Regions from separate parts of the Dactylosporangium salmoneum genome, predicted to be linked through region 1. Evidence: riboswitches for the same ligand, from Rfam matches in the RefSeq annotation. Region 1 holds a riboswitch; each other region holds the start of a gene.
What was found. A riboswitch is a leader RNA that binds a small molecule or an ion and turns the genes downstream of it on or off. The one in region 1 is predicted to bind cobalamin.
Positions count from the first base shown of each region.

Region 1 (7,991 bases):
CCACTGACCACCCATCCCGCGGCGGGAGACCGCCACGAGGAGCTGCACCAGCCCGGCCACGACCGCCCAGGCACCCCACACGCGCAGGACCGCCGGTATGCCGGACGCGCCGGCGACGGCCAGGCCGGCCGCGGCGAGCAGGCTGACCGCGACGTTCACGTACAGCAGGGCAGGCGATCCGGTGACGCGCGACGCGCGGGCGTCGACGATGGCGGCGGCCACGTCGAACAGCGGGTAGAGCACGAGCAGCGTCATGGCGAGCGGGCCGAGATGCCTGGCGGTCGTGAACATCACGAAGGCCCAGACGATGGCGAACGCGAAGCGGACGAAGTACAGCCGCCGCAGGGCGGACGCCGTCGTCGAGATGCCGGGTGCGGTAACGGTGGTCATGGTGATCCTTTCGGTGGCTGCACGGGCGCCGCGGCACGTAACACCACCCTGAAGAACGAACGTTCTGTCCCTCTCACCATGACGACTTCACGCAGGCCTGTCAAGACCGAACGTTCTATCACTACGATGGGCGCATGGCGCGCAGCGAAACCGGCACCCGGCCGTCCGAGGCTCGAGAACGGCTCCTCGTCACGGCGAGCAGGATCTTCTACGGGGAGGGAATCCACTCGGTCGGCGTCGATCGGATCATCGCCGAGGCGAAGGTGACCCGGGCCACGTTCTATCGCCACTTCCCCGGCAAGGAGGACCTCGTCCTCGCGTATCTGCAGGCGGCCGATCAGGCCATCCGCGGCCAGGTGGACGCGGCCGCCGCCGGCGGCCTACCGGCGCCCGACGCCCTCCGGGCCGTTGCCGCGTCGATCGCCCAGGGCATCCAGTCCGCCGGCTTTCGCGGCTGCGCCTTCCTGAACGCCGTGGCCGAGTACCCCGATCCGGACCACCCCGTGCACCAGGCCGTCCTCGCGCATCGGCGGTGGTTCCTCGACACGGTCAGCACCTTGATGGCGGGCATCCAGCAAGCCGAGGCCGAGCCCGCCGCGCAGCACTTCGTCATGCTCCGCGACGGCGCCATGGCGGCCGGCTGCCTCTTCGACCGGGCGCTGATCTGCGAGACCTTCCTGCGCGGCGTCGACGGCCTCATCCGGACGCACGCCGCACGCCGGCCATAGCCCAGACGCCGCGCCGCCGCGACCCTCGTTGCAGGCCCGGTCGCAGAGAGCGCTCTCCCCCTTGACCCTGGCGGCTTCCATAGCCAGACTGCCATGGCCGGGAGAGCGCTCTCCAGCAGTTCCCGAGGAGTAGTCGTGACGCTGTCCGCCAGCCGTGTCGCGACCGCCGGGGCCGGCCTGCTCGTCGTGCTCGCCACATACGTCGCGCTCACCGTGCCACCCGCCGAAGCCGCCAGCGACACCATCCTGTCCCAGAACAAGCCGGCCACCGCGTCGTCGGCCGAGAGCACGGGGCTGCCGGCCAAGAACGCCGTCGACGGCAACACCGGGACGCGCTGGGCCAGCGCGTGGACCGCGACGGCGTGGTTCCCGAGATCGCCGCCCACGGCACCTCGTACCTCATCGTCTCCGACGGCAAGCACCCGAATGACGCCGCGATCTACCTGGACGCGGTGACGCTGTACGGCATCCTCTTCCGCGTGTCGCCGCGCGGCGCCCCGGCCCTGTACGCGGCCGCGGCGACGGCCACCGAGCTGCAGAACACGGCGGCCGCGGCGATCGGTTACTGAGCCACAGAACACCGCGGCCGCGACGCTCGGTTACTGACCGTGACATCGGGCCGCAGATCCGGATGTCCGCATTGCCGATTGAGCGAGGCCCGGTTCCCGGCCGGGCCTTCGCCCCGCGTCCTGTCACAGCGCAATCGGCCGGTAGCTCAGCGCCACGTCAATGACAGCCTCGGGTGCGGGCCCGGTTTCCCGGCCGACCCTCCCCCCGCGTCCCGTCACAGCGCAATCGGCCGGTAGCTCAGCGCCACGTCGATGACGGCCTCGGCTCCGGGCCCGGTTTTCCGGCCGGGCCTCGCCCCGCGCCCCGTCACAGCGCAATCGGGCGGTAGCTCAGCGCCGCATCGACGACGGCCTCGGGTGACGCGTCGGCCAGCTCCGCCGGCGGATGAAAGATCAGGTCGGTGACCCGAGGGTGCGGGACGTTGGTGATCAGCAGGAGCACGTAGTAGTCCACGTCGTCGCCGGCCGCCTGTATCCGGCCGACAATCTCGATCAGCTCGTCGCGGGTGACGTCGGCGACCTTCGGAAATGCCGGCCGGGCGGCCTCAAGCGCGAAGTCCTCGACGTCGCGCGACGTCCAGTACGTGCGGAAGTCGTCGGTGGCGTAGCCATGGCCGGTTCCGGCGTTGAACGCGGCGATCGCGGCGTCCGCCGGCTCGCCGCGTTCCAGCAGCTCTTCGATGGTTTCGATGGCGGCACACAGCTCGGCCACGCGCTCGGGTGCGACCGGCGGCGGGCAGAGTTCGGGACGCAGCTCCATCCGGGCATTGTTCCCGGCGGGGCGCTGCGCTCCAACGCCGCCGCGGCGTCAGCGGGCCAGGCGCAGGCGCCACCGCAGCGTCAGCGGGCCAAGCGCAGGCGCCACCGCAGCGTCAGCGGGCCAGACGCAGGCGCCACCGCAGCGTCAGCGGGCCAAGCGCAGGCGCCACCGCAGCGCCAGCGGGCCAAGCGCAGGCGCCACCGCAGCGCCAGCGGGCCAAGCGCAGGCGCCACCGCAGCGCCAGCGGGCCAAGCGCAGGCGCCACCGCAGCGCCAGCGGGCCAAGCGCAGGCGCCACCGCAGCGTCAGTGCGTCAGGCGCAGGCGCCGCCGCGGGATCCGGTGGCCGGCGACGAGGGCCGATTTGACGGCCAGGCCGGCGATGAACGCGCTGATCGCCAGGATGACGATCCAGGACCAGATCCGGTACCCGGGCGCGCGTGCGTAGTCGATCCAGTGCAGCGTGAAGGTGGCGACGGCGGCGTACGGGAAGGCGAACGCCCAGAATCCGAGCGAGAAGGACAGCTTGCGGTACAACCCGAGGAGCCGTAGCTGGACGATGACCGCGAGTAGCGTGTACCCGCCCAGCGCGTAGGCGACGGCGTCGACCGTGCCGTGCGTGACGGCCAGGTAGGCCAGGCCGGCGAGGGCGGGCGGTGCCACCTCGATCGCCAGGGTCGGGCGCATCGGCGCGGGCAGCAGCCCCCGCAGGTACAGCCGGGACACGATGATCGCCTCGAGGACCAGCCACGACACCAGGCCGAGGCCGAAGAACGTCTGGGCCAGGCCGGACCAGCCGGCCAGGGCGGCGCCGATCGCCGCGATGAGGCCGCCCGCGACGGCGGGCAGCACGTACCCGGGGTGCAGGTGCTCCGGCTGGATGCCCTCGATGATCCACTGGCCGGTCATCCAGCCGGCCAGGGCGATCGTGATGACGGTGAACACCCCCAGCAGCCAGCGGCCGGCGGCCGGGCTGTCCGGCAGCAGGCCGATCGCGAGGAGCATGCCGACGATCGGGATCAGCGACACGAACGGCCCCATCACCGGGTGAGCCAGTTCGCCGCGCCAGCCCCCGGGCCGGCGCGGCACCTGCGCGACGTAGCCGGCCAGCAGCGCCAGCCAGACCAGGGCCGTGATGACGAACAGGATGTCGGACACGAGCGCCGGGGCCAGCCCCACCTGCGCGGCGTACCGCCAGCCGACCGCGAGGCCGGCCAGACCGTACGCGATGCCGAAGAGGTTCGGGGTGATACCGGCGTGCGAGCCGGTCGTCGGCGTGCTCATGCGGTCCCCCACGAAAGGTTCGACAGTCGGGCTGGGCGTGTCTACCCGAAATCGTCCCGGTATCCCGCGCCTATCCGCGCCGCTCGGCCCGGCCGGCCCGCGTGTCGCGATCGCCACAAGCCGGCGGGTGGGATTGACGGCGGCGCATCGCATCGACAGACTGACGGTCACAACAACATAGCCGTGCGTTGATGGGGGAAGTCCGGTCGAAATCCGGCGCTGGCCCGCAACGGTAGGCGACGAGCACCTTGACGCTCGTCGTGAGCCCGAGTACCCGTCCGCGTGCGTGGTTCCTGCACCTCCCTACCCGTCGTGGCCCACGGGTCGGAGCCACCGGGCGTGCTCCCGGTTTCTCTCGACTGCCAGGGCCGGAGAGGCCCGCCCACATGGCTGTCCACCGGCACCGCGTACGAACCCTGCTCGCCGGGGCGCTCGCCGCCCTCGCGCTGACCACCCTCGCCGCCACCCCGGCGGCCGCCAGCACGCCGACGCTCGACCGGCCCGCCGCCGCCTCCGGATGGCTGGCCCGGCAGATGGTCGACGGGGAGCGGTTCGAGGTCGTCTTCGACGGCGTCGCCTACCCCGACCAGGGCCTCACCATCGACGCGATCCTCGCGTTCGCGGCGACCAAGGTCGCCGGCGCCAGCGCGGCCAGGGCGACCGCGTGGCTGGCCCGGCCGGAGGTCCTTACCGGGTACATCGGCGACGGCACCGAGGCCTACGCGGGCGCCACCGCCAAACTGGCCCTCGCCGTGCAGATCCGCGGCGGCAACCCGGCCGCGTTCGGCGGCGTCGACCTCGTCGCCCGGCTGCGCGGGCTGCAGGCGCCGTCGGGCCGGTTCTCCGACCGGTCCGCGTTCGGCGACTACAGCAACCAGTTCACCCAGGCATTCGCGCTGCTCGCCCTGAGCCGCACCCCGGCCGGAGCGCCCGCCACGGGCGCGGCCTACCTGGCCGGCACCCGCTGCCCGGACGGCGGCTACCCGCTCTACTTCGACCAGCCCACCTGCGCCAGTGACGTCGACGCCACCGCCCTCGCGGTGCAGGCGCTCCTCGCCGCACACCGCCCGGCCGACGCCGCCCCGGCGATCGCGTGGCTGGTGTCGGTGCAGGCGGGCGACGGGTCGTTCACCGACGGCGCCGGCACCGTGAACGCCAACAGCACCGGCCTGGCCGCACAGGCCCTCGCCGTCGCCGGGCGCCCCCTCGCCTGGCTCAAGGCCCGCGGCTTCCTGCTCACCCTGCAGGTGCGCTGCACGGACCCGGCCCCGAACCGCGGCGCGATCGCCTACACCCCGGCCGGTTTCGACCCCGCCACGGCCGTGCGGGCCACCGCCCAGGCGGTGCCCGGCCTCACCGGCGCCGGCCTCGCCACGCTGACCGCGGCCGGGTCCAGGCCCGCCGCGCCGGTGCTCGCCTGCCCGTGACCGCCACCGTCCACACTGGAGGAACGATGACGTCCGCCCTGCGACGCACGCTGTCCACCGCCCTCGCTTCGCTCGCCGCCGTCGGCGCGCTCGTGCTCGCCGAGCCGGCTCCCCTCGCGGCGCACGCCGCCGCCTGCTCCCCCGGGACGGGCGTGACGGTCGTGGTCGACTTCGGTTCCCTCGGCGGCGGCGTGGTCACCGGCTGCTACGCCGGCGACCCGGCCACCGGCCTCGCGGCCCTGACCGGGTCCGGGTTCACCGTCGCCGGCACCCAGCGGTGGGGCCTGGCGTTCGTGTGCCGGATCAACGGCATGCCCACCGCGGCGACCGAGCCGTGCGTCAACACCCCGCCGGCCACGGCGTACTGGTCGTACTGGCACGCCACCCCCGGCGGCGCATGGACCTACAGCTCGAGCGGCGCGTCGTCGTACAACCCGGCCATCGGCACCGTCGAGGGCTGGCGCTTCGGCTCCGGCCAGCAGCCCTCCATCACCGCTCCCTGACGCCCCCGGCCCGGTGTGGTGCCACGTCCGCGGCGCCGCACCGGGCCCCATCGGAAGGCCCCTCATGCGTCCCCGCACGTACCGCGCCACCGCCGCCGCGCTCGCCGCCACCGTCGTGACCGGCGTCGCCGCCGTGACCGCCGTGGCCGCTCCGAGCCCCGCCCACCTGGCCGCGGGCCAAAACGCCGCGACGTGGCTCACCACCCAGCTCGAGGACGGGGTGCTGACCAACTTCGGCATGCCCGACATCGGCCTGACCATCGACGCGCTGCTCGCCCTGAAGGCGACCGGCGTCGCCCCGGCCACCGCGGACACGGTCGCCGACCGGGTCGCCGCGAACGCGGCCGCGTTCAGCTACTACGAGATCGACTACGACTCCGACGGCGACCTCGACCGGATCGTCGACGCCGGCTCCACCGCGAAGCTGCTCGTCGCCGCCACCGCCGCCGGCCGCGACCCGAAACACTTCGGCGGCCTCGACCTCGACGCCATGACCCGCGACCTCGTCGCCACCAGCGGCCCGCACCGCGGCCGGGTCCGTGACACCACGCCCGAGGTCTACGGCGGCGACGCCTCCAACACGTTCGACCAGTCCCTCGCGGTCCTCGGCCTGTCCCGCAGCGGCGGCGCGCCGGACGACGTGGTCGGCTACCTGATCCGCCAGCAGTGCCCGGCCGGCGGGTTCCGGCTCAACCCCGACCCGGCCGGCGCCGGCTGCTCCAGCGACGACGTTCCCGACGTCGACTCGACCGCGATGGCCGTGCAGGCGCTCCTCGCCGCCGGCGCCGCGCCCGGCGCGCCCGGCGCCGCGGCGAAGGGCGTCGCCTGGCTCGAGGCCGCGCAGGCCGCCGACGGGTCGTTCGTCAACGGCCCGCACAAGCCGGACCCGAGCCTGCCCGCCGTGGCCAACAGCAACAGCACCGGCCTGGCCGGGCAGGCGCTCGCGGCGGCCGGTGCCACCGCCGCGGCGGAGAAGGCCGCCGGTTGGATCATCAAGCTGCAGCGCGGCGGCGGCACCGACCAGGGCGCCATCGCGTACAGCCCGGACGCGTTCGGCACCGGCGCGATCGACGACATGCTGCGCGACCAGTGGCGCCGTGCCACCGCGCAGGCCCTGCTCGCCCTCGCCCAGGTCCCGTTCGGCGAGATCGGCGAGCAGCCCGCCGGATCGGCCTCGGCCTCGCCGTCCGCATCCGCGTCGCCGTCGGGGTCCGCGTCCGCGAGCCCGTCGGCCAGCGCATCGGCCAGCGCGTCGGCGAGCACGACGCCGTCCACGTCCGCGTCGGTGAGCCCGTCGCCGTCGTCGGCCGCCCCCACGACGCCCGGTGGTGGCCTGCCGGTCACCGGCGACCCGATCCTGCGCGTCGCCGTCCTCGCCGTTGCGCTCATCGCCGCCGGCCCGGCCCTGGTCCTGGTGGCGCGGCGGCGCCGCAGGCCATGACCCGCCCGCGTGGCCGGCTCGTCCGGGCGGCGGCCGCCGCGATACTCGCGGCCGCCGCCGGCGCCGCGCCGCCCGCCACGCCGGCCGGGGCGGGCGGCACCGCCGGGTACTGCCCGGACGCCACCGGCGTCACCGTCGTGGTCGACTTCCACGAGCTCGGCGGCGGCGTGGTCATCCGCTGCGCACCGGGCGAGCAGGGCAGCGGCCTGACCGCGCTGCAGAACGCCGGGTTCGCCGTCGCCGGCACCAACCGGTGGGGCCTCGCGTTCATCTGCCGGATCGAGGGCAGGCCGACCGCCGCATCCGAACCGTGTGTCGACACGCCGCCCGCCACCGCGTACTGGTCGTACTGGCACGCCTCGAACGGCGGCGCCTGGGTCTACAGCGACAAGGGCGTCAAGAACCGCACCCCGCCCCAGGGCAGCTTCGAAGGCTGGTCGTTCTCCAAGAACCACACCGAGGGCAGCATTCCGACGCCCGGCGCCGCACCGTCCCGGCCGGCACCGCCGCCACCACCACCGCCGGCGACCACCGGCCAGCCGGCACCCGGGGCGCCGACGACCATCACCGCGCCCCGGACCACGGCGCCGGGCGCCGCCACGGCGCCGGGCGCCACCACACCACCGGCGGTAACCTCCGGGCCGGCGTCGAGCGACCCCGCCGCGCAGCCGTCCGCCGGCCCTGCGCAGAGCACCAGCCCACCGGCGTCCACGACCGCGCCGCCGGCGGACGTCTCGGCGACCCGGAACGCGTCCAACGTTCCCGCCGGCACCCTCGCCGGCCTGGCCGTGCTCGTGGCGCTGGCGGCCGCCGGCGGTGTGGTCGCCTGGCGGCGCCGTACGACCCGGGACACGTAGGAGTGGAACGGCTGCCGCGCGCGCTGCATCCGGG
Region 1 is NZ_BAAARV010000001.1:18,860-26,850, reverse strand. It holds gene ABD352_RS00125 (hypothetical protein) at 1-390, opposite strand, end outside; gene ABD352_RS00120 (TetR/AcrR family transcriptional regulator) at 525-1,118, shown strand; gene ABD352_RS00115 (hypothetical protein) at 1,481-1,687, shown strand; gene ABD352_RS00110 (hypothetical protein) at 1,995-2,447, opposite strand; gene ABD352_RS00105 (SLAC1 family transporter) at 2,752-3,729, opposite strand; cobalamin riboswitch at 3,877-4,025, shown strand; gene ABD352_RS00100 (peptidase) at 4,116-5,156, shown strand; gene ABD352_RS00095 (hypothetical protein) at 5,183-5,659, shown strand; gene ABD352_RS00090 (cell wall anchor protein) at 5,724-7,100, shown strand; gene ABD352_RS00085 (hypothetical protein) at 7,097-7,957, shown strand; gene ABD352_RS00080 (CbiQ family ECF transporter T component) at 7,960-7,991, shown strand, end outside.

Region 2 (7,991 bases), on a different contig from region 1:
GCGGGGCAGCGGATCGGTGGTGAGGCCCGCGAGGGCGGCGACGGCCAGCCGCACCGCGCGGTCGGTCACCGCGGCGTAGTCGTCGCCTGCCTCCAGCGCCGTGATCGCGGCGTTCACGAGCCCTTGCAGCAGCCGGGCGGTGCGCAGTGGGGTGTCGTCGCCGAGGTCGTGCAGGGTGTCGATGAGCGGGTCGAGCAGGGCGCGGTGCGCCGCGTCGGCGCCTGCGCGCAGGGCTGCGCTGTCCTGTGTGTCGGCGCTGGCGCGGGCGATGCGGTGCTCGCCGTCGCGCACCATTTCCAGCTGTGCCGTGACGTAAGCGGCGACCCGCTTCTCGGGGTCGGCGCCGGCGGCGGCGAGAGCGGTGTGGATGCGCTCGGTCCAGCGCGGCGCGGCCTGCCGTACCACTTCGGTGAGGAGCTCGCGGCGGTCGGAGAAGTACTTGTAGACGCTGTTGCGGGCCAGTCCGGTGCGGCGGGCGACCGCCGCGAACGTCACGTTGGCGGCATCGCCCTCGGCGAGCAGTTCGTGTGCCGCGTCGAGCAGGGCGGCGCGCTGCTGGGCGCGGTGATCGGCGACCGACGCGGCCTGGATCCTGGGCACCCGGCCAGTCTAGGACCCCACCCCACTTAGGGACGCAGCGTCGCCATCCCCTATCTTAGGGACGCATCGTCCCTACCCTTGGAGAGTGCCGTGTACCTCGCCTTGCTGGAACTCAAAGCGGCCAGAGGCCGCTTCCTGTTGATGGGCAGCGTCGTCGTCCTTGTCGCCGCGCTCGTCGGTATCGTCTCCGGTTTCGCTACCGGCCTCGGCAACGACACCGTCTCCGCCCTGCGCAGACTGCCCGCCACCCACATCGCTTTCGCCGCCGGCTCCAACTCCGACCAGTTCGCCCGGAGCCTGATCGACCAGCGCGCCGTCACCGGCTGGGCGAGCGAGAAGGGCATCCGGGCTACGCCGCTGGGAGTCGCCATCACCCGCGGTACCACCGACCGCAACGTCGAGGTCGACCTCGCCGCCTTCGGCGTCCAGCCCGGAGCCTTCACCGACCCCGGTGCCGAGGACGGGCACCGCCTGGATGCGGCCGCACCCCAGGGCATCGTGGTCTCCAGCCAGCTCGTGAACGCCGGGGTCCGCATCGGCGACACCCTGACCATCGACCGGCTCGGCATCCGCCTGAAGGTCACCGGCACCACCGGTCGCTCCTCCTACGGGCACGTAGCGGTCGCGTACATGACCCTCGACACCTGGCGGCAGGTCCGCTTCACCACCCCCGGGGCGCTCACCCCGCCCGCCGGGCTCCCCGACCAGTACACCGCGATGGCCCTCAACGTCCCCGCCGACCTGCGCGGGCAGGTACTGGCCGACGCTGACCGCCGCCTCGACACCGCGACCGTCGCGATCCAGGACGCCTTCGCCGCCGCCCCCGGCTACGCGGGAGAGCGCCTGACCATGAACTCCATCGAGACCTTCCTCTTCCTCATCGCCCCGCTGGTCGTCGGTGCCTTCTTCGCCGTCTGGACCGTGCAGCGCACCCCGGAGCTCGCCCTGCTGCGCGCCATGGGCGCGTCCCGGCGCCGCCTCCTCGGCCACACCCTCGCCCAGGCCGCTGTGGTCGTCGCCACCGGCACCGCCGCCGGAGCCGCACTCGCCGCCGCCGTCGGCCTCCTCGTCGGCGAAAAGGTGCCCTTCAGCCTGCCCGCCGCGACCCTCACCACGACCATGGCGGCCGTGGTCCTGGTGGGCCTCGCAGGCTCCGCGTTCACCCTGCGCCGCGTCACCACCGTCGACCCGATGACCATGCTGGGAGCCGCGCGATGACCCTCCACCTCAACGACATCACCGTGACCCTCGGCCGCGGCGAGTCCCGCACCGTCGCCCTCGACGGACTGACCACCTCCTTCCGGCCGGGCGCCCTCACCGCCCTCGTCGGGCCCTCGGGCTCCGGCAAGTCCACCCTCCTGGCCGTCGCCGGCGCCCTGCTGCGCCCGGACCAGGGGCAGGTCCTGCTCAACGACACCGACCTGGCCACCCTCACCGACGGCCAACGCGCCCACGCCCGCCGCACCCGCATCGGCTACATGTTCCAGAGCGGCAACCTGCTGACCGGCCTCACCACCGAGGAACAACTGCTCGCCGCCGCCTCCATCGCCGGGCGCAAACCCCGAGCCGTGCGGGCCAAGGCCCGCGAACTGCTCGTGGAGGTCGGACTCGACCACCGGCTACACCATCGCCCCGACCAGCTCTCCGGCGGCGAACGCCAACGCGTCGCCCTGGCCCGGGCCCTGCTCGCCCAGCCCGAACTCCTGCTCGTCGACGAACCAACCGCCGCGGTCGACCGCACCCGCGCCGACGACCTCACCCGGCTCATCGCCCGCACCACGCACGAGCACGGCTGCGTCACCCTCGTCGCCACCCACGACCCGGTCGTCGTCGAGGCGGCCGACACCACCATCGACATGCTGGACCACGCCCCGGCGGCCGCCGTCTGACGGCCACGCGAACACGGACCCGCACGGGCGATGTCGCGAGATCAGCCGGTGGGAGAGGCCGATGCCGCGGTACCGCAGGCCACCCTCATCTTCGCGGTGAGCCGCTCGGCGAAGGACGGGTCGCTGATCAGCCGCTGCTGGAAGGCGTCGACCTGGGCGTCGGTGAGGTCGGTGTAGATGGGCCGGGACGCGTACGCCGAGGCCATGGCTCCCGGGTCGGTGTACACGCGGGACTGGATCGCGCACAGGTGGGTGGCGGTCGCGTCGAGGAAGATCGTCTCGCGGCGCTCCTCGGTCAGCGGGCCGGTCGTGGCCGGCGCCGGCGCCTTGATCTCCTGCGGGGCGTCGGAGCCGGACTTGCCGCCGCACGCGAAAAGGCCCGCCGTCAGGGCCAGGGCGGCGACGGCGAGCAGGGCACGGGAGCGGATCATCGGTTTGCCAGCCTCTCTGGGGGGCCGGCCCGCGGACGGGCCGGCCGATCCCCGGCTCGTTACGAGACGGTCAGCAGCAGGTCGTTCGTGTCGACGGTGCTGCCGTACGTGACCTTGACCTTGAGCTTGTAGACGCCGGTCGGCACGTTGGTCGCGTCGAACTTCACGGCGGCGTAGTCGTCGGAGCCGGCCAGCAGGGTCGAGCCCTGGTTGAGCGAGCTGTAGGCGCGCTCGCCCGGGTACGACACGACCAGGCCGGACGGGCCGCCGGAGACCGTGACCTGCACGTTGGTGACCGTCCCCTGCGCGTGGAAGTTCAGCTGCGACCAGACCGGCGTGGCCTTCGGCACCGTGATGGCGGTGGTCTTCTGCACGACGGCGTCGCCGGTGAGCGAGATGGTGGCGATGGTGGCGAGGGCGCTGCCGGAGTGCTGGACGCCGGTGCAGGTCGTCGCGCCGGCGTTCTTGGTGGTGTACGAGTAGTTGAGCGTCAGCGGCACCACGCCGATCAGGGTGTTCTGCGGCAGGGTGAGGTTGAACGCGGCGTAGTCCATGCGGCCCGTGGCGAGCGCGTCGCCCTTGGACAGCGACGAGTAGGTGCCGGTGTTCGACGGGTACTTCACCGTCACGCCGGTGGCGCTCGCGGTGATCTTGACGTCGCAGACGTCGCCGGCCGACGCCCACATGGTGCTGACCCAGCCGGTCTGGCCGGGCAGCATCGAGGCCAGGACCGGGGAGACGAGGCCGAAGTCCTGCACGGCCGCCGAGGCCGGGGCCGCGGCGGGGACGATGGCGGCCGCGCCGGCGGCGACGGCGAGGGCGATGGAGGCAGAGCGGCGCATCGGAGGGGTCCTTCCCGGATGTTTGTGTCGCCAGGGCAGATCGGCGGCCCGTGCGCGTGGTTGAGCTAGCCGGTGAGCGCTATCCAGGTGTCGTACTGGTGCACCGCGATTCCCGCGAACGCCGGGTACCGCTGCGCCGCCGAGTCCACCGCCGCGAGCGTCCTGTGCAGCTGGGTGGCGGTGGAGCCGTGGAAGCTGCAGTACGCGCAGTCGCCCAGCGGCTGCGTCTCCGCGCCCAGGCGGACCGGCTTGGCCACCTTCCCGGCCCGGCGCAGCAGGTCGTCGGCCACCCCGACCATGGAGTTGGCCCCGGTGGCGGTGTTGCGGTAGCTCATCACCGTGACGCCGTCGACGCGGGCCAGCACCGCGTCGGCGAGGTTGCCCCCGCCGCTCGGCACCGCGACCGTGGGCAGCCAGAACGGCACGTCCAGCTCCAGCGGCAGGTCCGTGGCCGAGGAGACCCGGTCCAGCAGCGTGAGGAACCGCGGTACCAGTGCGGCCTGGTCCGTGTTCCAGGCGGGCAGCAGGTAGGGCTCCACGTCCATGTGCAGGCCGTGGAACAGGCCCGTGGCCGACGCGCCCTCGGCCCAGGCCAGCGCGGTCGCGTGGTCGGTGGTCCAGTCCGGCTCGCCGCCGAGCGCGTCGAGCGCGATCCCGGCCGCGTCGCACAGTTGCTGCAGCTCGCGCAGGCGGGCCAGGTCGGCCTCGCCGGCCGCGGGGTCGTAGTAGGCGAACAGCGCCCGCACCCCGTTGGCCGTGGCCCAGTCCACCACGGGCCGCGGGTCGTCGCGCTCCCACAGCCACATCGCCCGGGTGCCCGGCGGGGCGACCGCGGTCTCCGGGGCGAGCGTCGGCAGGCGCAGGGGAGTGGCGGCGATCAGCGCGATCGCCACCAGCAGGAGGCAGGCCACCGCCTGGGCGGCCAGGTCCGGCCAGCGCCGCATGCCCGTCCCATCGGCAGCGGCGGGCGGATCGTGAGGGTCACACCTCGTCACGTTGACGGTACTGGGGCCGGTGGGACACGATGACCGGAAGCGGTATGCGGAGGAACCCGGTGCGATTCCGGGACGGTCCCGCCACTGTGACCGGGGAGTCGTCCCCCAGCGCACGGGCCACGGCCGGATCACGGCCGGAAGGCCGGGGGCCGGCGGCGATCCGGGAGTCAGGAGACTCCGGCCGCTGTCGCTGCAGCCAACCCTGCAGTCCCAGCCACCTCGCGGGCGCGGACCCGCCGAAGGGAAGTGTGCCCGTGACCCCGCCGTACCCGTTCTCGGCCGTCGTCGGCCTGGCCGACCTGCGCCTGGCGCTGCTGCTCACCGCCGTGTCGCCGGCCATCGGCGGCGTGCTCGTGCGCGGCGAGAAGGGCACCGCCAAGTCCACCGTCGTGCGGGCGCTGGCCGCGCTGCTGCCCGAGGTCGACGTCGTCACCGGCTGCCGCTTCGCCTGCGACCCGGCCGCGCCCGACGCCGAGTGCCCCGACGGCCCGCACCTGCCGGGAGGCGGCGCCGCGCGGCGCCGCTCCGCCCTCGTCGAGCTGCCGGTCGGCGCCACCGAGGACCGGGTCGTGGGCACCCTGGACCTGCAGCGCGCCCTCGGCGACGGGGTGAAGGCCTACGAGCCGGGCCTGCTGGCCGCCGCCCACCGGGGCGTACTCTACGTCGACGAGGTCAACCTGCTGCCCGACCACCTCGTCGACCTGCTCCTCGACGCCGCCGCCATGGGCCGCGCGCACGTGGAGCGCGACGGCGTGTCGGTCAAGCACGCCGCCCGGTTCCTGCTCGTCGGCACCATGAACCCCGAGGAGGGCGAGCCCCGCCCTCAGCTGGTCGACCGCTTCGGGCTGGTCGTCGGGGTGGCCGCCCCGCAGGAGGCGCCGCCGCGGGCAGAGGTGGTCCGCCGCCGGCTGGCCTACGAGGCCGACCCGGCCGCGTTCGCCGCCCGCTACGTCGAGGCCGACGCCGAGCTCGCCGCCCGCATCGCCACAGCCCGGGGCCGCCTCGGCGCGGTGTCCCTGCCCGACCGGGAGCTGGATCGGATCGCGCGGATCTGCCTGGCGTACCGCGTGGACGGCCTCCGGGCCGACATCGTCGTCGCGCGGACCGCGGTGGCCCTGGCCGCGTGGCACGGCCGGACCGTGGTCACGAAGGACGACGTGCGCGACGCGGCGCGGCTCGCCCTGCCGCACCGCCGCCGCCGGGATCCGCTGGACCCGCCGGGTGCCGACAAAGACCGTTTGGAAGAGGTACTGAACGCAGAGGCCAACCCGGACGAGCCCGACGACGATCCCGGCCCGGACAACGGCGGCGGCGGTCCGGACGGCCCCGGCGACGGCCCCGGCGACGGAGGCCCCGACGGCGCGGAGAGCGGGCCAGACGTCGACGACGGCTCCCAGCCCGGCCCACCGCCCCCTAGCCCCTCGCCGAATGCCGATCTTCCGGACGAATTCGACGCGCAGGGCAAATCGGATTCGTCCGACTCGTACCCTGCGGAGGGCGGAGAGGGGGAACCCGGGCAGCGGGTCGAGGCGCCCGGTGCGCTGGCGTTCGCGGGGTTGCCGTACAAGCCGAAGCTCCTCAGCATCGCCGGGCGGGCCAACCGCCAGGCGGGCGCGCACGCCGGCCGCCGCTCGCCCGCCGTCTCCCGGCACGGGCGGGTCGTGCGCAGCCGCGCCCCGCTCGGCGGCAAGCTCACCAGCCTCCACGTCCCGGACACGGTCCGGGCGGCGGCGCTGCGCGGCGCCCGGCGCGCCGAGGCCAGGGACGTGCGCGAGGCGGTCAAGGTCGGCCGCGAGGCCAACCTCGTGCTGTTCGTCGTCGACGCGTCCGGCTCCATGGCCGCCCGCCAGCGGATGAGCGTGGTGAAGACCGCCATCCTGTCGTTGCTGCGCGACGCGTACCAGCGGCGGGACAAGGTCGGGATGATCAGCTTCCGGCAGCACGACGCGGCGCTCGTCCTGGAGCCCACCGCCAGCCACGAGGTCGGCGTCCTGCGCCTCGCCGAGCTGCGCACCGGGGGCCGCACCCCGCTGGCCGCCGGTCTGCGCCAGGCCGCCCGGACCCTGCACGGCGAGCGGCGCCGCGATGCCCGCCGCCGGCCGCTGCTCGTCGTGGTCACCGACGGGCGATCGACCAGCGGGCCCGACCCGCTGAGCGTGGTACCGCTGCTGGCCGGGGTGCCCGCCGTCGTCGTCGACTGCGAGTCCGGCCCGATCCGCCTCGGCCTCGCGCGCCGCCTCGCCGCCGCGCTCGACGCCGACTGCATTCCGCTGTCGAGCCTGGGAGCCTGAGTTGCCGCAGGGAAGAGTCGAGAACGTGCCCGACGACGGGCTCACCACCCGCCAGCGCCGCCGCCAGCACGTGCTGGCCGTGCACACCGGGCAGGGCAAGGGCAAGTCCACGGCGGCGTTCGGCATGGCGCTGCGCGCGTGGAGCGCCGGCTGGCCCATCGCCGTGTTCCAGTTCGTGAAGAGCCCGAAGTGGAAGGTCGGCGAGGAGACGGCCCTGCGCGCGCTCGGCGAGACCGGCAAGGGCGGCAGCGTCGTGTGGCACAAGATGGGCGAGGGCTGGTCCTGGATCCAGCGGCCCGGCACCGAGCGCGACCACGCCGCCGAGGCCGCCGAGGGCTGGGAGCAGATCAAGCGCGACCTCGCCGCCGAGGCGTACCGCTTCTACGTCCTCGACGAGTTCACGTACCCGATCAAGTGGGGCTGGGTCGACATCGCCGACGTCGTGGAGACGCTGCGCGAGCGTCCCGGCAACCAGCACGTCGTCGTCACGGGCCGCGACGCCCATCCCGACCTGGTCGACCTCGCCGACCTCGTCACCGACATGACGAAGGTCAAGCATCCGATGGACGCCGGGCGAAAAGGCCAGCAGGGCATCGAGTGGTAGCAAGGATCGTCATCGCGGCGCCCGCCTCCGGCCACGGCAAGACCACCGTCGCCACCGGGCTGCTCGCCGCGTTCGCCGCCCGGGGCGAGAAGGTCGCACCATTCAAGGTCGGTCCCGACTACATCGACCCCGGCTACCACGCGCTCGCCGCCGGCCGCCCGGGCCGCAACCTCGACCCGGTGCTCGTCGGCGAGGACCTCGTCGCGCCGCTGTTCGCCCACGGCGCGGCCGGCGCCGACCTGGCCGTCATCGAGGGCGTCATGGGCCTCTACGACGGCCGCACCGGCGCCGGCGAGCACGGGTCCACCGCCCACGTGGCCCGGCTCCTCGACGCGCCCG
Region 2 is NZ_BAAARV010000104.1:6,905-14,895, reverse strand. It holds gene ABD352_RS49435 (TetR/AcrR family transcriptional regulator) at 1-600, opposite strand, end outside; gene ABD352_RS49430 (ABC transporter permease) at 679-1,818, shown strand; gene ABD352_RS49425 (ABC transporter ATP-binding protein) at 1,815-2,489, shown strand; gene ABD352_RS49420 (hypothetical protein) at 2,531-2,920, opposite strand; gene ABD352_RS49415 (hypothetical protein) at 2,980-3,762, opposite strand; gene ABD352_RS49410 (hypothetical protein) at 3,828-4,706, opposite strand; cobalamin riboswitch at 4,808-4,934, shown strand; gene ABD352_RS49405 (VWA domain-containing protein) at 5,012-7,048, shown strand; gene cobO (cob(I)yrinic acid a,c-diamide adenosyltransferase) at 7,050-7,652, shown strand; gene ABD352_RS49395 (cobyrinic acid a,c-diamide synthase CobB) at 7,646-7,991, shown strand, end outside.
Region 2: it holds a riboswitch for cobalamin, as region 1 does, so the genes downstream of both, ABD352_RS49405 (VWA domain-containing protein) here and ABD352_RS00100 (peptidase) in region 1, are expected to answer to the same signal.

Region 3 (7,991 bases), on a different contig from region 1:
CTCGACCAGCGCCCGGGCGCGCGCCTCCGCGTCGTCCACGGAGAGCCGCGATCCGGACATCTCGTCCAGGCCCAGGGCCTCCCGCAGGCCCGGCAGCGCCGCGACCTGGCCGCCCCACATCTGCCGGGCGCGGAGCATGGCCAGGACGAGGTCGACGCGCGCGGGCCCGGTCGGGGCCTGGCCCAGGATGTGCAGCCCGTCGCGGATCTGCACGTCCTTGACCTCACACAGCCAGCCGTCGACGTGCAGCAGGAAGTCGTCGAACTCGGCGTCGTGCGGCCGGTCGGCCAGGCCCAGGTCGTGGTCGAGGCGGGCGGCCTGGATCAGGGTCCAGATCTGGGCCCGGATGGCCGGCAGCTTGGCCGGGTCGAGCGCGGCGATCGTGGCGTGCTCGTCGAGCAGCTGCTCCAGGCGGGCGATGTCGCCGTAGGTGTCGGCCCGGGCCATCGGCGGGACCAGGTGGTCGACGAGGGTGGCGTGGGCCCGGCGCTTGGCCTGGGTGCCCTCGCCGGGGTCGTTGACCAGGAACGGGTAGACCAGCGGCAGGTTGCCCAGGGCCGCGTCGGCGCCGCAGCCGGCCGACATGCCGACCGTCTTGCCCGGCAGCCACTCCAGGTTGCCGTGCTTGCCGACGTGGACGACCGCGTGGGCGCCGAACTCGTCGGCCAGCCAGCGGTACGCGGCCAGGTAGTGGTGGCTCGGCGGCAGGTCGGGGTCGTGGTAGATGGCGACCGGGTTCTCGCCGAAGCCGCGCGGCGGCTGGACCATGACCACGACGTTGCCGCGGCGCAGGGCGGCGAGCACGATGTCGCCGGTGGCCGGGTCGACGAAGAGCTCGCCCGGGGCCGGGCCCCAGTGCTGCTCCATGCCGGCCCGCAGGTCCTCGGGCAGGGTGGCGAACCAGGCGGCGTACCGCTCGGCCGAGATCCGGACCGGGTTGCCGCTCAGCTGCTCCTCGGTGAGCCAGTTGACGTCCTGGCCGCCGGCCGCGATGAGCTCGTGGATGAGCGCGTCGCCCTCGGCCGGGAAGCCCTCGCCGAGGTCGTACCCGCGTTCGGTCAACGCGGCGAGCAGCCGCACGACGCTGGCCGGGGTGTCCAGGCCGACGGCGTTGCCGATGCGGGAGTGCTTGGTCGGGTACGCGCTGAGCATGACCACGATCCGCTTGTCCGCGTTGGCCAGGCCGCGCAGCCGGGCGTGGGCGGCGGCGATCCCGGCCACCCGCCCCGCCCGCTCGGGGTCGGCGACGTAGACGGTGAGGCCGTCCTCGTCGATCTCCTTGAACGAGAACGGCACGGTGATGATCCGGCCGTCGAACTCCGGGATGGCGACCTGCGTGGCGGTGTCCAGCGGCGAGAGCCCGTCGTCGCTGCCGTCCCAGCCCTCGCGGCTGCTGGTCAGGCACAGGCCCTGCAGAATCGGCACGTCGAGGGCGGCCAGGGCGCCGACGTCCCAGGCCTCGTCCTCGCCGCCGGCCTGGGCGTCGGCCGGGCGGGTGCCGCCGGCCGCGAGCACGGTGACGACGAGCGCGTCGGCCCGGCGCAGCGTGTCGAGCAGCTCCGGCGGGGCGGTGCGCAGGGAGGCGGCGAAGACCGGCAGCGCGTTGGCGCCCTCGGCCTCGATCGCGTCGCACAGCCGCTCGACGAACGCGGTGTTGCCGGACACGTGGTGGGCCCGGTAGTAGATGACCGCCACCGTCGGGCCGCCGGTCGCGGCCGCCTCGCGCTCGAGCACGCCCCAGGCCGGCGTCTCCACCGGCGGGGCGAAGCCGTGGCCGGTCAGCAGCACGGTGTCGGACAGGAACCGGTGCAGCTCGGCGAGGTTGGCCGGGCCGCCGAAGGCGAGGTAGGCGTGGGCCTGGGCGGCGAGGCCGGCCGGCACCGTGGAGTGGCTCATCAGCTCGGCGTCGGGGGCCTGCTCGCCGCCGAGGATCACCACCGGGCGGCCGGTGGCCAGGAGCGCGTCGAGGCCGTCGGCCCAGTCGCGGTACGCCCCGAGGAAGCGCACGACGATCAGCTCGGCGCCCTCGGCCAGCCCCGGCAGGTCCTCCACGGCGGTGCGGGACGGGTTGGCCAGCCGGTATTCGGCGCCGCTCGCGCGGGCGCTGAGCAGGTCGGTGTCGGACGTCGACAGCAGCAGGATCACGCCGGGGTCCTCCCTCGGGGTCCGCGCCCCAAGTCGGTGGGTGGGTTCCGGCGGCGGAGGAGTTCCTGACTTCCGGATCGGCGCTGGAGGCTCGTTCCCGGTCACAGTGGCGGGACCGCCCCGGACTCGCACCGGGTTCCTCCACACGTCGCCGTTGCTGTGTACAGCGTCGCCAACTCTCCTTGACCGGCCGCCGCCGAGTCAAGCGCAGGTAGTATCCGCCCCGTGCAGCCTCCCAGCGAACGCGACGCCCCCGACCGGTGCCCCGGCGCCGTGCAGGTGCACGCCGCCGCGGACGGCGGCCTGGCCCGGGTCCGGCTGCCCGGCGGGCTGCTCACCGCGGATCAGCTGGGCGTGCTGCGGGCCGCCGCGGCCGAGCTGGGCGACCCGGTGCTGGAGCTCACCTCGCGGGCGAACGTGCAGGTCCGCGGCCTGCGCCCGGGCGCGGAGATCGAGCTGGGCGAGCGGCTGGCGGCGGCCGGGCTCCTGCCGTCGGCGACCCACGAGCGGGTGCGCAACATCATCGCCAGCCCGCTCGGCGATGTGCGAGGGCTCGTCCGCGAGTTCGACGCGTTGCTGTGCGCGACACCCGCGCTGGCCGACCTGCCAGGGCGGTTCCTGGCCACGATCGACGACGGGCGCGGGGACGTGACGCCGCTGCTCGGGGACGTGGGGCTGCACGGCGGCCGCCTGGTGCTCGCGGGTCTGCCGACCACCGCCACCGGGGGCGCGTCCTTGCTGGTGGCGGCCGCTCTGGCATTCCTGGCCGAGCGGGTCGCGCAGGAGTCGCAGGCGTGGCGGCTGGCCGAGCTGCGCGACGGTCCGGCGCGGGTGGCCCACCGGCTGCGCGCTTCCGTCGACCTGTGCGATCTGCCCGTGTTCGCCGGTCCGCCGCCAGGGGTTGTCGTGCCGCTCGGGCTCCTCACGCCCGCATTGCGGTTCGAGGATGCCGCGAAGGAGATCATTGTCACGCCTTGGCGGACCGTCGTGCTGCCGGGCGTACCGATGCCGGATTCTGATCCCTCTCCGTGGACCGGGGTGACGGCGTGCGCCGGGCGGCCGGGCTGCGCCAAGGCACTGGCCGATGTCCGCGCGGACGCCCGGCCGCGGGACCCCGGCGGACTTCCGGTCCACTGGGCCGGCTGCGAGCGGCGCTGCGGCGCGCCGAAGGGAAGGCACGTGGAGATGGTGGCGACGCCGCAGGGGTACCGGAGCGCGGTCGTATGACGGACTACATCCGCGACGGCGCGGAGATCTACCGCCGCTCGTTCGCCACGATCCGGGCCGAGGCCGACCTGTCCGCGCTGCCTGCCGACGTGGCCCAGGTGACCGTGCGCATGATCCACGCCTGCGGGATGGTGGACCTGCCGGCCGACGTCGGGCACTCCCCCGGCGTGGTCGCCGCCGCCCGGGCCGCGCTGCGGGCCGGTGCGCCGATCCTCTGCGACGCCGAGATGGTCGCCTCCGGGGTCACCCGCGCCCGGCTCCCCCGGGACAACGAGGTCATCTGCACGCTGCGGGATCCGGGTGTACCGCAGCTCGCCGCGCGCCTCGCCACCACCCGCAGCGCGGCGGCGCTCGAGCTGTGGCGGGGCCGCCTCGACGGCGCCGTCGTGGCCATCGGCAACGCCCCGACCGCGCTCTTCCGGCTGCTGGAGATGGTCGCCGAGGGCGCCGGCCGCCCGGCCGCGGTGCTCGGCATCCCGGTCGGCTTCATCGGCGCCGCCGAGTCGAAACTGGCCCTGGCCGGGTCGGACCTGGAGTACCTGGTCGTGCACGGCCGCCGGGGCGGCAGCGCGATGACGGCCGCCGCCGTCAACGCGATCGCGGACGAGAAGGAATGACCACAGTGGACAGCGGGAGCCTCTACGGCGTCGGGCTCGGCCCCGGCGACCCCGAGCTGGTGACGGTCAAGGCGGCCCGGATCGTCGCCGCCGCCCCGGTGGTGGCCTACCACAGCGCCCGCCACGGCCGCAGCATCGCCCGCACGATCGCCGCGCCGTACCTGCGCCCGGAGCAGATCGAGGAGGCCCTCGTCTACCCGGTGACCACCGAGGACACCCCGGACTACCGCGCGGTCATCGAGGAGCACTACGACGCCTGGGCCGCCCGCCTCGCCGCCCACCTGGACGCCGGCCGCGACGTCGTCGTGCTGTGCGAGGGCGACCCGCTGTTCTACGGCTCCTACATGCACATGCACAAGAGACTCTCGCAGCGGTACCGCACGTCCGTCGTCCCCGGCGTGACCTCCGTCTCCGGCGCCTCGGCCGTGCTGGGCCGCCCGCTGGTGGAGCGCGACGAGGTGCTCACCGTGCTGCCCGGCACCCTGCCCCCGGACGAGCTGGCCGCGCGGCTGGCCGCCACCGACTCGGCCGCGATCCTGAAGCTGGGCCGCACGTTCGGCAACGTCCGATCCGCGCTCGAGCAGGCCGGGCGGCTGCAGGACGCCTGGTACGTCGAGCGGGCCACCACCGGCGGGCAGCGCACCGCGCCACTGGCCGGCGTTGATCCGTCGACCGTGCCGTACTTCTCCCTCGCCCTGCTGCCGTCGAAGGTCCACGACGAGACCGCGGCCGCCCTCGCGGCGGCCCCGCCTTCGCCGGCCGCCGGGGAGGTCGTGGTCGTCGGCCTCGGACCGGCCGGGCGGGACTGGCTCACCCCGCAGGCCCAGGCCGCGCTCGCCGCCGCCGACGACCTGGTGGGGTACAAGCCGTACCTGGACCGGGTTCCGGTCAACCCCCGGCAGCGGCGGCACGCCTCGGACAACCGGGTCGAGGAGGAGCGGGCCGAGTTCGCGCTCTCCCTGGCCAAGAACGGGCGGCGGGTGGCCGTCGTGTCCTCCGGGGACCCCGGCGTCTTCGCCATGGCGGCGGCCGTGCTGGAGGTCGCCGCGGAGCCGCGCTGGAAGGACGTGCCCGTCCGCGTGCTGCCGGGGCTCACCGCGGCCCAGGCGGTGGCCAGCCGGGCCGGGGCGCCACTCGGGCACGACTTCTGCGTGCTGTCGCTGTCCGACCGGCTCAAGCCGTGGGACGTCATCGCTTCCCGGCTCTCGGCCGCGGCCGCGGCGGACCTGGTGATCGCGATCTACAACCCGGGCTCGCGCTCGCGCACCTGGCAGGTGGAGGCGGCCAAGGAGCTGCTGCTGCAGCACCGCGCCGCCGACACCCCGGTGGTGATCGGCCGCGACGTGGGCGGGCCGGAGGAGTCGGTGCGGGTGGTCGACCTCGCCGCCCTGGAACCGTCCGAAGTGGACATGCGCACGCTGCTCATCATCGGCTCCTCGCAGACCCGCCACGACGGCACGCGCGTCTGGACCCCGCGCCGCTACCCTGGCTGAGCGGTTTGTCCCACGGGACAACGCAGTGATCGCAGTTTATGTATGGTGTCACTCTCTTCGGGGAGAGGACACCTGCGTGAACCGCCGACACCGATTCTTCGTCACCGCCATCGGCATCGCCGCGCTGGTCGCGGCGCCCGCACTTCCGGCCGCCGCGGACGAGACGCCACCGCCCGCCGGCCAGGCGGGCGACGGGAGCGCCCTGCTGGTCCAGCCGGCGCTGGCGGCCCGCCAGGACCGGCTGATGCAACTGCGGACGTGGATCATCACCCAGCCGGGCATCGAGGACACCGGCTACATCGAGTCCGTCAACGACGCCGCCGACCTTTCGACCACCGTGCTGTGGTACGGCCCGGCGAGCGCCCTGCAGGACGGCATCCGCAAGGAGGCGAAGCGCCTCGGCGTGTCCGTGACGTTCAAGCAGCGCAAGTACAGCCGCGGTCAGCTGATCGCCGCGGCCACGGCGGCCTTCCACAGTTCGGGCAAGGGCGCGCTCGCGGGGTTCACGCTGCATTCCGTCGGCGCGATCGCGGCCGACTTCGACGGCATCGTGATCCGCGGCGACCAGGCCGGCGCGCCGGCGGCCGGTCGGGCCGCGCTCGACGCGTCCACCGCCGGGGCGATATCGGCGCAGCTCGGCGTCGACGTGTCCATCACCAGCGACAGCGGGCCGCTCGTGGCGGCGACCGCCACCCGGGACAGCGACTCGCCGGCGTTCAACGCGGGCGGCCTGATGTCGTCGCCGAGCACCACCAGCTTCTGCACGAGCGGCTTCGGCATCATCCTCAACGGCGTCGCGCGCACGACGACGGCCCGGCACTGCTGGCAGCACGACTACAAGACCGTGTACAGCGGCTACACCTACGGCGACGGGCTGGTCAACTCGCCGGAGGGCGCGGCCCGGGTGATGACCGCCGGCGGGTTCTACTGGATGTTCGACGGCGCCTGGAACAACACGGCAGGCTACAAGAAGACCGTGATCGGCTACGGCGACGTCGGCCTCAACGACCTGGTGTGCACCAGCGGCGCCAACTCCGGCGTCCGCTGCAACATCAAGGTCACGAACATGTGGGTGCTGCACAACGACGGCATGGGCGCCGACTTCTGGACCATCGAGGGCCACCAGCAGAACGACACCATCGCCGCCACCCAGGGGGACAGCGGTGGGCCCGTCTTCACCACCGTCGGCGACACGCAGGTGCGGGCGACCGGCATGATCCAGGCCGTGCAGAAGACCTGGACCAACTGCGTCGGCGTCCGCCTGGGGACCGCGGACATCTACTGCAGCTCCTGGGTGTACTTCTCCTCCATGCGCACGATCAACAACTCGCTCGGCGCCACGCTGCGCACGGGCTGACGGCGTAGGGTACTCCTCGGGCGGCGCGGCGCCCGGGTTCCCCGGCGGCACGGCGCCGATGAGAAGAGGACCTGATGGAGGGACACCAGCGCGGACGGCGCCGGCTGGCCGTCGCGGCCGCCCCGGTCGTGGCCGTCCTGCTGGCCGCGGCCGGCTGGTTCGTCACCCGCCCCGAGCCTGACGGCCCCGCGCCGCTGGCCGACGCGGAGGCGTGCGCCAACATGCCGCTGGCCGAGCGGCTGCCGCAGGTGCTGGGCCTCGGGGCGTCGATCGTCGTGGCCCGCGGCGAGCTGACCGGCCGGACCGCCCGCGACGGCCCGCTGCACCACGAGATGACCCTGAACGCCGTGCGCACCCTCGGCGGGCCGGACATCCCGGACGGCACCGCCGTGTGGGTCGAGACGCCGCGGCTGCCGCCACTGCCCGACAAGTTCGCGGAGGGCAACCCCGGCCCGCTCTGGGGGCCGGACGGCGCGCTGTTCGGGCTCGTGTTCCCGCAGGCGGCCAGGAACTCACCCCTCGGCGTGACGGTGATCCAGGCCCCGGTCGTCGACGGCCAGGTCGTCTTCGGCATCTCCGGCGGCTGCTGGGATACCGACGGCGCCGGCGGCACGCCGTTCCACGGACCGCTGACGGAGATCCCCGGCAGCGGCACCTACGCCCGGGCCGCCGAGGCCGGCTTCACCGCCGTGCCGCTGAGCACCGTGGAGCGCCTCATCCCGCGGCGCTGACGGGCGCCCGACCCCGGCTCAGGCGACCGACTCGGCGATCAGGTCGTCCTCCGTGGCGCCCCGGCGCCAGTAGCCGGTGAACATCACGCGCGGCTTCGGGAAGCCGCGGTCCTGGACCAGGTGGCGGCGCAGGGCGCGGATCTCGCCCGACTCGCCGGCGATCCAGGCGTACGGCGTGCCGGGCGGAAGGGCGGCGCCGCGGATCGGGGTCAGCAGGTCGCCGTCGCACCGCACCGCGTCGGCAAGGGCCGGGCAGCGGTCCGGTTCGGCGGCGAGGTAGCAGTACACCGGAAGGGCATCGCCGACCCAGGCGCGGATCGCGGCCAGGGCGGGCAGCGCCGTCTCGTCGCCGGCCAGCAGGACCCACTCGGTGTCCTGCGGCGGGCGGAAGTCCACCCCGCCGTTGTCGGCCACCGTCGGG
Region 3 is NZ_BAAARV010000085.1:67,148-75,138, forward strand. It holds gene cobN (cobaltochelatase subunit CobN) at 1-2,145, opposite strand, end outside; cobalamin riboswitch at 2,187-2,328, opposite strand; gene ABD352_RS43255 (precorrin-3B synthase) at 2,371-3,372, shown strand; gene ABD352_RS43260 (precorrin-8X methylmutase) at 3,369-3,989, shown strand; gene ABD352_RS43265 (precorrin-2 C(20)-methyltransferase) at 3,986-5,482, shown strand; gene ABD352_RS43270 (chymotrypsin family serine protease) at 5,559-6,839, shown strand; gene ABD352_RS43275 (hypothetical protein) at 6,914-7,570, shown strand; gene ABD352_RS43280 (siderophore-interacting protein) at 7,589-7,991, opposite strand, start outside.
Region 3: it holds a riboswitch for cobalamin, as region 1 does, so the genes downstream of both, cobN (cobaltochelatase subunit CobN) here and ABD352_RS00100 (peptidase) in region 1, are expected to answer to the same signal.

Region 4 (7,368 bases), on a different contig from region 1:
CCGCCCCACGACTGGTCGTCCGCCGAGGCGGCGCTGACGCTGTTCGGGGCCCGGGCCGTACCGCTGCGACCCGAACCCACCGGGGAGCTCCTGCCGGCACTGGGCCGGTCCGGGCTCGTCCTCGACCTCGACACCGTGGCCCGGGCCCTGCCGGACGCCGTGGTGCCCGGCACGCTGCAGGTGTGGATCGCCCGCGGTGTGTCCCCGGAGGCGGCCGCGGACCTCGTGCGGCGCCTGGCCGCCGCCGGGGTGGAGGTCGTCGGCACCGAGACGGCGGACGCGCACGAGGCCCGGCTGGCCGAGCAGGGGCCCGCCTTCGCGGTGCGCTTCCGGCTGTTGTCCGCCCTCGCGGGTCTGCTGCTGGCCGCGGTGGCCGCCGCCGTCGCCGTCGGCGTGGAGCGCCGGGTGCGCGCGGCCGAGCTGCGGGCGATGCGGGCCCAGGGTGTACCGGCACGAGTCGGGCCGGCCGCCGCGGCCGGCGGGCAGGGTGCGCTGCTCGGGCTGGGCGCGCTGGCCGGGTTCCTCGTCGCGGCGGGCATCGCGGGGCTCTCGGGCGCACCGGTGGCCGCGTTCACCGACGACTGGCAGCTGACCGAGCCGCCGCCCGCGCTGCAGCCGGGTGCCCTCGCCGTGGTCGCCCTGCTGGCCCTGGTGGTCCTGGCGGCCGCCTCCGCCGGGGCGTTGCGCGGCACCGGAAAAGAGCCCACACGATGACGGCCTCGCATGCGTTGCGGGGCGGGCGCGGAAGGCGGTACCGATAAATGGTCGGGCTTGTCTTGGCGATGCTGCGGACCCGGCGCGGGCAGGCGGCGGCGCTGCTGCTGCTCACCATGCTGGCCGTCGGCGCGACCGTGGCGGTGCCCGCCTACCTCGGCGCCGTCGATATCGCCACCGCGCGGGGCGAGGTCGCCGCGGCCGGCCCCGCCGAGCGCTCGATCACCGTCAGCGCCCTGGTCTTCACGGACGGCGGCACCGTCGACCCGGACTTCGACTCCGTCGCCGGGGCGCTGCTGGACCAGCCCGGGTTCGCGCACGTGTACTCCGCCGAGTTCGCCGTCACCGGCCTGCAGGCCGGTGCGGACGGCACCCGGACCGTGTACCGCCAGGACGCCTGCGCCCACCTGCGCATCGTCACCGGGCGCTGCCTCATGGGCTCCGGCGACATCGTCATCGGCGAGCAGACCGCGGCCCACAACGATCTCGCGCCCGGCGACCGGATCACCCTCACCTACGCCCGGGTGATCCCGAACCCGCTGACCGGCATCGCGGTGTTCCAGCCGGACGGGCCGCCGGCCGAGCTGACGGTGGTGGGCACGTACCGGCCCGCCGACCCGCACGAGCAGTACTGGGGCGGCCACCGGTACTTCGCCACCAGCGCCCTGGGCCAGAGCGCCGAGCCGGTGTTCCTCGGCACCGCCACCGCCGAGCGGCTGCGGCCGCGCGAGCTCACCGTCGGCCTGGACGCGACCGCCGGCCCGGGCGCCTTCGACCGGCTGCCCGAGCTGCGCACCCAGGTCGACGCCCTGCGCCAGCGGGCCAAGCAGGTCAGCGGCGGCTACCAGGTCGACACCGCGCTGCCCGCCCTGATCGACCGGGTCGAGGCGAGCCGGGGGCTGGCCCGCCGCAGCGTGCCCGCGGGCGCCGTGCCGCTGTTGCTGCTGGCCTATCTCGCGCTGTACCTCGCCGTCGACTACGGCGCCGAGGGCCGCCGCACCGAGCTCGCCGTCGTGGCGCTGCGCGGCGCGCCCTGGTGGCCCCGCACCGTGCTGGCCACCGGCGAGACCATCGCCGCGATCGTGGCCGGCGCCGTCGCCGGGTGCGTCGCCGGGCGGGCCGCGGTCGGCGCGCTCGTCGCCTGGCGCCTGCCCGGCGCGAGCATCCCCGATCTCTCCCGCGGCGACCTCGCGCTCGCCGCCGCCACCGCCGCCGGCGCGGTCCTCGTCGCCGTGTTCGCCCAGCACCGCCGCCTCGCCCGGCCGATCACCGAGCTGCTGCAGCGGGTGCGCGCCCGGGCCGGCCTCGGCTGGCGCACCGCCGTCGTGCTGGCCGTGCTCGCCGCCGCGGCCGTCATGCAGCTGTTCAGCAGCGGCGGGCGCCTGGACGGCATCGGCCTGCTCGCACCCGCCCTGTGCATGCTGGCCCTGGCGCTGACGGGTGCCCGGCTGCTCACCCCGGCCGCGCGGGCGGTCGGCCGCTCGGCCCTGCGCCGCGGTCGGCTCGGGCTGGCCCTCGCCGCGCTGCTGCCCGGCCGGCGCCCGGCCGGGCAGCGGATGCTCCTGCTGCTCATCGTCACCGTCGCGGTGCTGGGCTACGCGGTCAGCGCCACCGACGTGGCCGCCCAGGACCGCGACCTGGCCGCCCGGATCGGCACTGGCGGCAGCCGGGTCCTCACCGTCGGCCCGGTCACCCGCCAGCAGCTGCTGCGCGCCGTGCGGGCGGCCGACCCGCAGGGCCGATGGGCGATGGCGGTCGCGCAGCTGCCGAAGGGCGCCCCGGACGAGCCGGCCAAGCTCGCCGTCGACGCCGCCCGGCTGCCGGCCGTGGTGCCGTGGCTGTCGCAGTACGGCGCCGTCGACCCTGCCCGCATCCCCGACCTGCTGCACCCGCCGGCACGCCAGCCGGTCGTCACCGACGACAAGGTGGCCCGCTTCGACGTGGAGGTCGTCAGCGCCGGCAATGAGCCGGTGCGCCTCAAGGCGGTGCTGGAGTCGATGACCGGGCGCGGGTCCGCCGTGCTGGACCTCGGGGCCGTGAGCAAGGGGCGGTACACCCTCAAGAAGAGCGACGACGTGTGCATCGGCGGCTGCCGCCTGGCCGCCCTCAAGCTGAGCTCCGACCGCATCGGCGGGGCGTCGGTCGACGTGGCCGTGACCCTGCTGGGCCTGTCCGCGCCGGGTGCCGACCTGGCCGACCCGGCCCACTGGCGGGCGACCGGCGGCACCCTGTCGGCCACCGGGGCGGGCCTGCGCTTCGCGGTGCGCGGCGCGCTGACCGACGGCGCCTGGTTCCAGCCCGCCGACGCGCCCTATCCGCTGCCGGTTCTGGCCACCGTACCGCTGGAAGGCCGCCGCCTCGCCGGGCTGGACGGACTGCCGACCGAGGTCCGCCCGGCCGGCCGCGCCGACGCCCTGCCCCGGGTCGGCACCGCGGGCGCGCTGGTCGACCTGGAGTACGCCGACCGCGTCTCCGTGGACGGCGGTGGCGCCATCGCGCCCGAGGTCTGGCTGTCCGCGGCCGCCCCGCCCGACGCGCTGACCCTCCTCGGCACGCAGGGCCTCATCGTGACCGACGACCGCGACGCAGCCTCGGTCCGGGCCCGCCTGGACCGCGACGGCCCGGCCCTGGCCCTGTGGTTCCACCTCGTCACCGGCGCGCTCGCGATCCTGCTGGCCGCCGGCGGCATCACCCTCATCGCCGCCGTGGACCGCGGCGCCCGGGCCGCCGACCAGGCCGCCCTGCGCCTGCAGGGCCTGAGCCGCCGCGCCGCCCGGCGGGCCACGCTGTGGACCTATCCGGCGCTGGTGCTCGCCGCGGGCCTGCTCGGCCTGGGCGTCGCGCTCGCCGTGTGGCGGCTGACCGGCTGGACGCTGCCGGTGTTCGGCTCGGACGCCCAGCTGCCGGCGCTGCCGCTGCCGCACTGGCCGGGCCTGGTCGCCCTGCCGCTGGCCTGGCTGGGCTGCGTGACCCTGCTGGCCTTCGTGGCCGCCCGGGCCGGCCGCCCGCCGGTCACCGCCGCGGGAGGAGCGGGGGCGTGAAGGTGCGTTGAGCCTGATGCGGCGTGAGGTCTGGCGGCGACGCACGGTGATGCGACGTACGCGACACGCCGACACACCATCTGGTGTTTCGCTTTCTCGATGTCTCCCATATATGGTGTTGCCCGCAGCTGGTTCGCTCGTCCCGCCGGGACGGGCGTCGCAAGAGGGAACCCGGTGGAAATCCGGGACTGCCCCGCAGCGGTGAGTGGGAACGAAAGCCGTCAACGAAGCACTGGACCACACGGGTCCGGGAAGCGGCGGCCGGTAGGCGACCTCGGTCATGCCCACGAGTCCGAAGACCTGCCAGCGCGCCGCGGGCCGTCCAGGCCTCGCGGCGGTCGGAGGCCGCGCGGGACGGCTGACGCCAACGCCAGTCGACGGCGCCTGCCGTCGCCCGGTGGCGTCTCTGCTCGCGCGCCCAACGTAGGTCGACGGGTGACGAGGGGGACACATGACAGTCACGCAGGACAAGGCCGTGCCCGGTCAGGGGGCGCCGGAGCAGCGACGGCACGCGATGCAGGTCCGCAAGCGCAACGGCGACCTGGAGCCGGTCGACGTCAACAAGATCGTCAAGGCGGTCGAGCGGTGGGTCGGCGACCTCGACGAGGTCGACCCGCTGCGTGTGGCGACGAAGACGATCAGCGGGCTGTACGACGGGGCGACGACCGCCGAGCTGGACAAGCTGTCCATCCAGACCGCCGCGGAGCTGATCGGTGAGGAGCCGCAGTACTCGAGGCTGGCCGCCCGGCTGCTCGCCGCATACGTCGACAAGGAGGTCCGCGGGCAGGGCGTCGCGAGCTTCAGCCAGTCGATCCGCTACGGCCACCAGCTGGGGCTGATCGGCGACGAGACGGCCACCTTCGTCGCCGCGAACGCGCGGAAGCTCGACGACGCCGTGGACCTCGACGGGGATCTGCGGTTCGAGTACTTCGGCCTGCGCACGGTCGCCGACCGGTACCTGCTGCGCCACCCCGACACCCGCCTCGTCGTGGAGACCGCGCAGTACTGGCTGCTGCGCGTCGCCTGCGGGCTGTCGCAGACGCCGACCGAGGCCATCGGCTTCTACCGGCTCATGTCCTCCCTGGCGTACCTGCCGAGCTCGCCGACGCTGTTCAACTCCGGCACCCGGCACACCCAGATGTCCTCCTGCTTCCTCGTGGACTCCCCGCGCGACGAGCTCGACTCCATCTACGAGCGCTACCACCAGGTCGCGAAGCTGTCGAAGTTCTCCGGCGGCATCGGCATCTCCTGGTCCCGCGTGCGCGGGCGGGGCGCGCTGATCCGCGGTACCAACGGAAAATCCAACGGCATCGTGCCCTTCCTCAAGACGCTGGACGCCGGCGTCGCCGCGGTGAACCAGGGCGGCCGGCGCAAGGGCGCGGCCTGCGTCTACCTCGAGCCGTGGCACCCCGACATCGAGGAGTTCCTCGAGCTGCGCGACAACACCGGCGAGGACTCCCGGCGCACGCACAACCTCAACCTGGCCAACTGGATCCCGGACGAGTTCATGCGCCGCGTCGAGGCCGACGCCGACTGGTCACTCATCGACCCGTCCGACGCCCCGGAGCTGCCCGACCTGTTCGGCGCCGAGTTCGACGAGGCCTACCGGGCCGCGGAGAAGCATGCCGTGCGGACCGTCAAGGCCCGCGAGCTGTACGGCAAGATGATGCGCACCCTGGCCCAGACCGGCAACGGCTGGATGACCTTCAAGGACCGCTCCAACGCGCTGTCCAACCAGACCGGGGCGCCGGGCAACACGATCCACCTGTCGAACCTGTGCACCGAGATCCTCGAGGTGAACAGCGACGAGGAGACCGCGGTGTGCAACCTCGGCTCGATCAACCTCGGCGCGCACGTCACCGCCGAGGGCGTCGACTGGGAGCGGCTGCGCGAGACGGTGCGCACCGCCGTCGTCTTCCTCGACCGGGTCATCGACATCAACTACTACCCCTCGGCGCAGGCGGCCGCGTCCAACCCGCGCTGGCGGCCGGTCGGCCTCGGGCTCATGGGCCTGCAGGACGCGTTCTTCACGCTGCGGCTGCCGTTCGACTCGGCCGGGGCGCGCGAGCTGTCCACCCGCGTGCAGGAGGAGGTCCTGCTCACCGCCCTGGAGACCTCGGCCGGCCTCGCCGAGCGGTTCGGCCCGCATCCGGCGTTCGCCGAAACCCGCGCCGCCGGCGGCGTGCTGCACCCCGACCTGTGGGGCGCCGAACCGGCCGCGGATGAGCGGTGGACGGCCCTGCGGGCCCGCGTCGCCGAGCACGGGCTGCGCAACTCGCTGCTCGTCGCGATCGCCCCGACCGCCACGATCGCCTCGATCGCCGGGTGCTACGAGTGCATCGAGCCGCAGGTGTCCAACCTGTTCAAGCGCGAGACGATGTCGGGGGAGTTCCTGCAGATCAACACCTATCTCGTGCGGGAGCTCAAGGCCCGCGGGCTGTGGACCGCGGCGATCCGCGAGCAGGTCAAGCGGGCCGAGGGCTCCGTGCAGGGCATCGCCGAGCTGCCGGTGGACGTCCGGGAGCTGTACCGCACGGCGTGGGAGCTGCCGCAGCGGGCGCTCATCGACCTCGCCGCCGCCCGCGCGCCGTACATCGACCAGTCGCAGTCGCTCAACCTGTTCATGAGCGCCCCGACGATCGGCAAGCTGTCCTCGATGTACCTGCACGCCTGGAAGTCCGGCCTGAAGACCACGTACTACCTGCGCTCCCGCCCGGCCACCCGGATTCAGCAGGCCACCGTGTCCGTCACCCCGGCCGTCTCGCTCATCGCCCCGACCGAAGCCGTCGCCTGCTCCCTGGAAAACCCCGAATCGTGTGAGGCCTGCCAGTGACCACCATCCCCGAACCCCGCACCGCCGACGTGCGGCCCCTGCTGCTCGACCCGGGCATGGACCTGACGCTGCGGCCGATGCGGTACCCGCAGTTCTTCGACCGGTTCAAGGACGCCATCAAGAACACCTGGACCGTCGAGGAGGTCGATCTGCACTCCGACCTCGCCGACCTGCCGAAGCTGTCGCCGGCCGAGCGGCACCTCGTGTCCCGGCTGGTCGCGTTCTTCGCCACCGGCGACACGATCGTCGCCAACAACCTGGTGCTGAACCTGTACCAGCACGTGAACTCCCCGGAGGGCCGGCTCTACCTGTCGCGGCAGCTGTTCGAGGAGGCGGTGCACGTCCAGTTCTACCTCAACCTCCTCGACACCTACGTGCCCGACGAGCGGGAGCGGTTCGAGGCGTTCGCCGCGGTCGAGAACATTCCGTCGATCCGGCGCAAGGCCGAGTTCTGCTTCAAGTGGATCAACTCGATCTTCGAGCTGCGTGAGCTCAAGACCCGCGACGACCGCCGCGCCTTCCTGCTCAACCTGATCTGCTTCGCCGCCTGCATCGAGGGCCTGTTCTTCTACGGCGCCTTCGCCTACGTGTACTACCTACGCTCCCGCGGACTGCTGCACGGCCTCGCCTCGGGCACCAACTGGGTGTTCCGCGACGAGTCGATGCACATGGCGTTCGCCTTCGACGTCGTGGACACCGTGCGGGCCGAGGAGCCGGACCTGTTCGACGCCGAGATGGAGCGCCAGGTCCAGCAGATGCTGGCCGAGGCCGTCGACTGTG
Region 4 is NZ_BAAARV010000103.1:593-7,960, forward strand. It holds partial or broken gene ABD352_RS49265 (FtsX-like permease family protein) at 1-714, shown strand, start outside; gene ABD352_RS49270 (hypothetical protein) at 762-3,755, shown strand; cobalamin riboswitch at 3,868-4,077, shown strand; gene ABD352_RS49275 (ribonucleoside-diphosphate reductase subunit alpha) at 4,207-6,588, shown strand; gene ABD352_RS49280 (ribonucleotide-diphosphate reductase subunit beta) at 6,645-7,368, shown strand, end outside.
Region 4: it holds a riboswitch for cobalamin, as region 1 does, so the genes downstream of both, ABD352_RS49275 (ribonucleoside-diphosphate reductase subunit alpha) here and ABD352_RS00100 (peptidase) in region 1, are expected to answer to the same signal.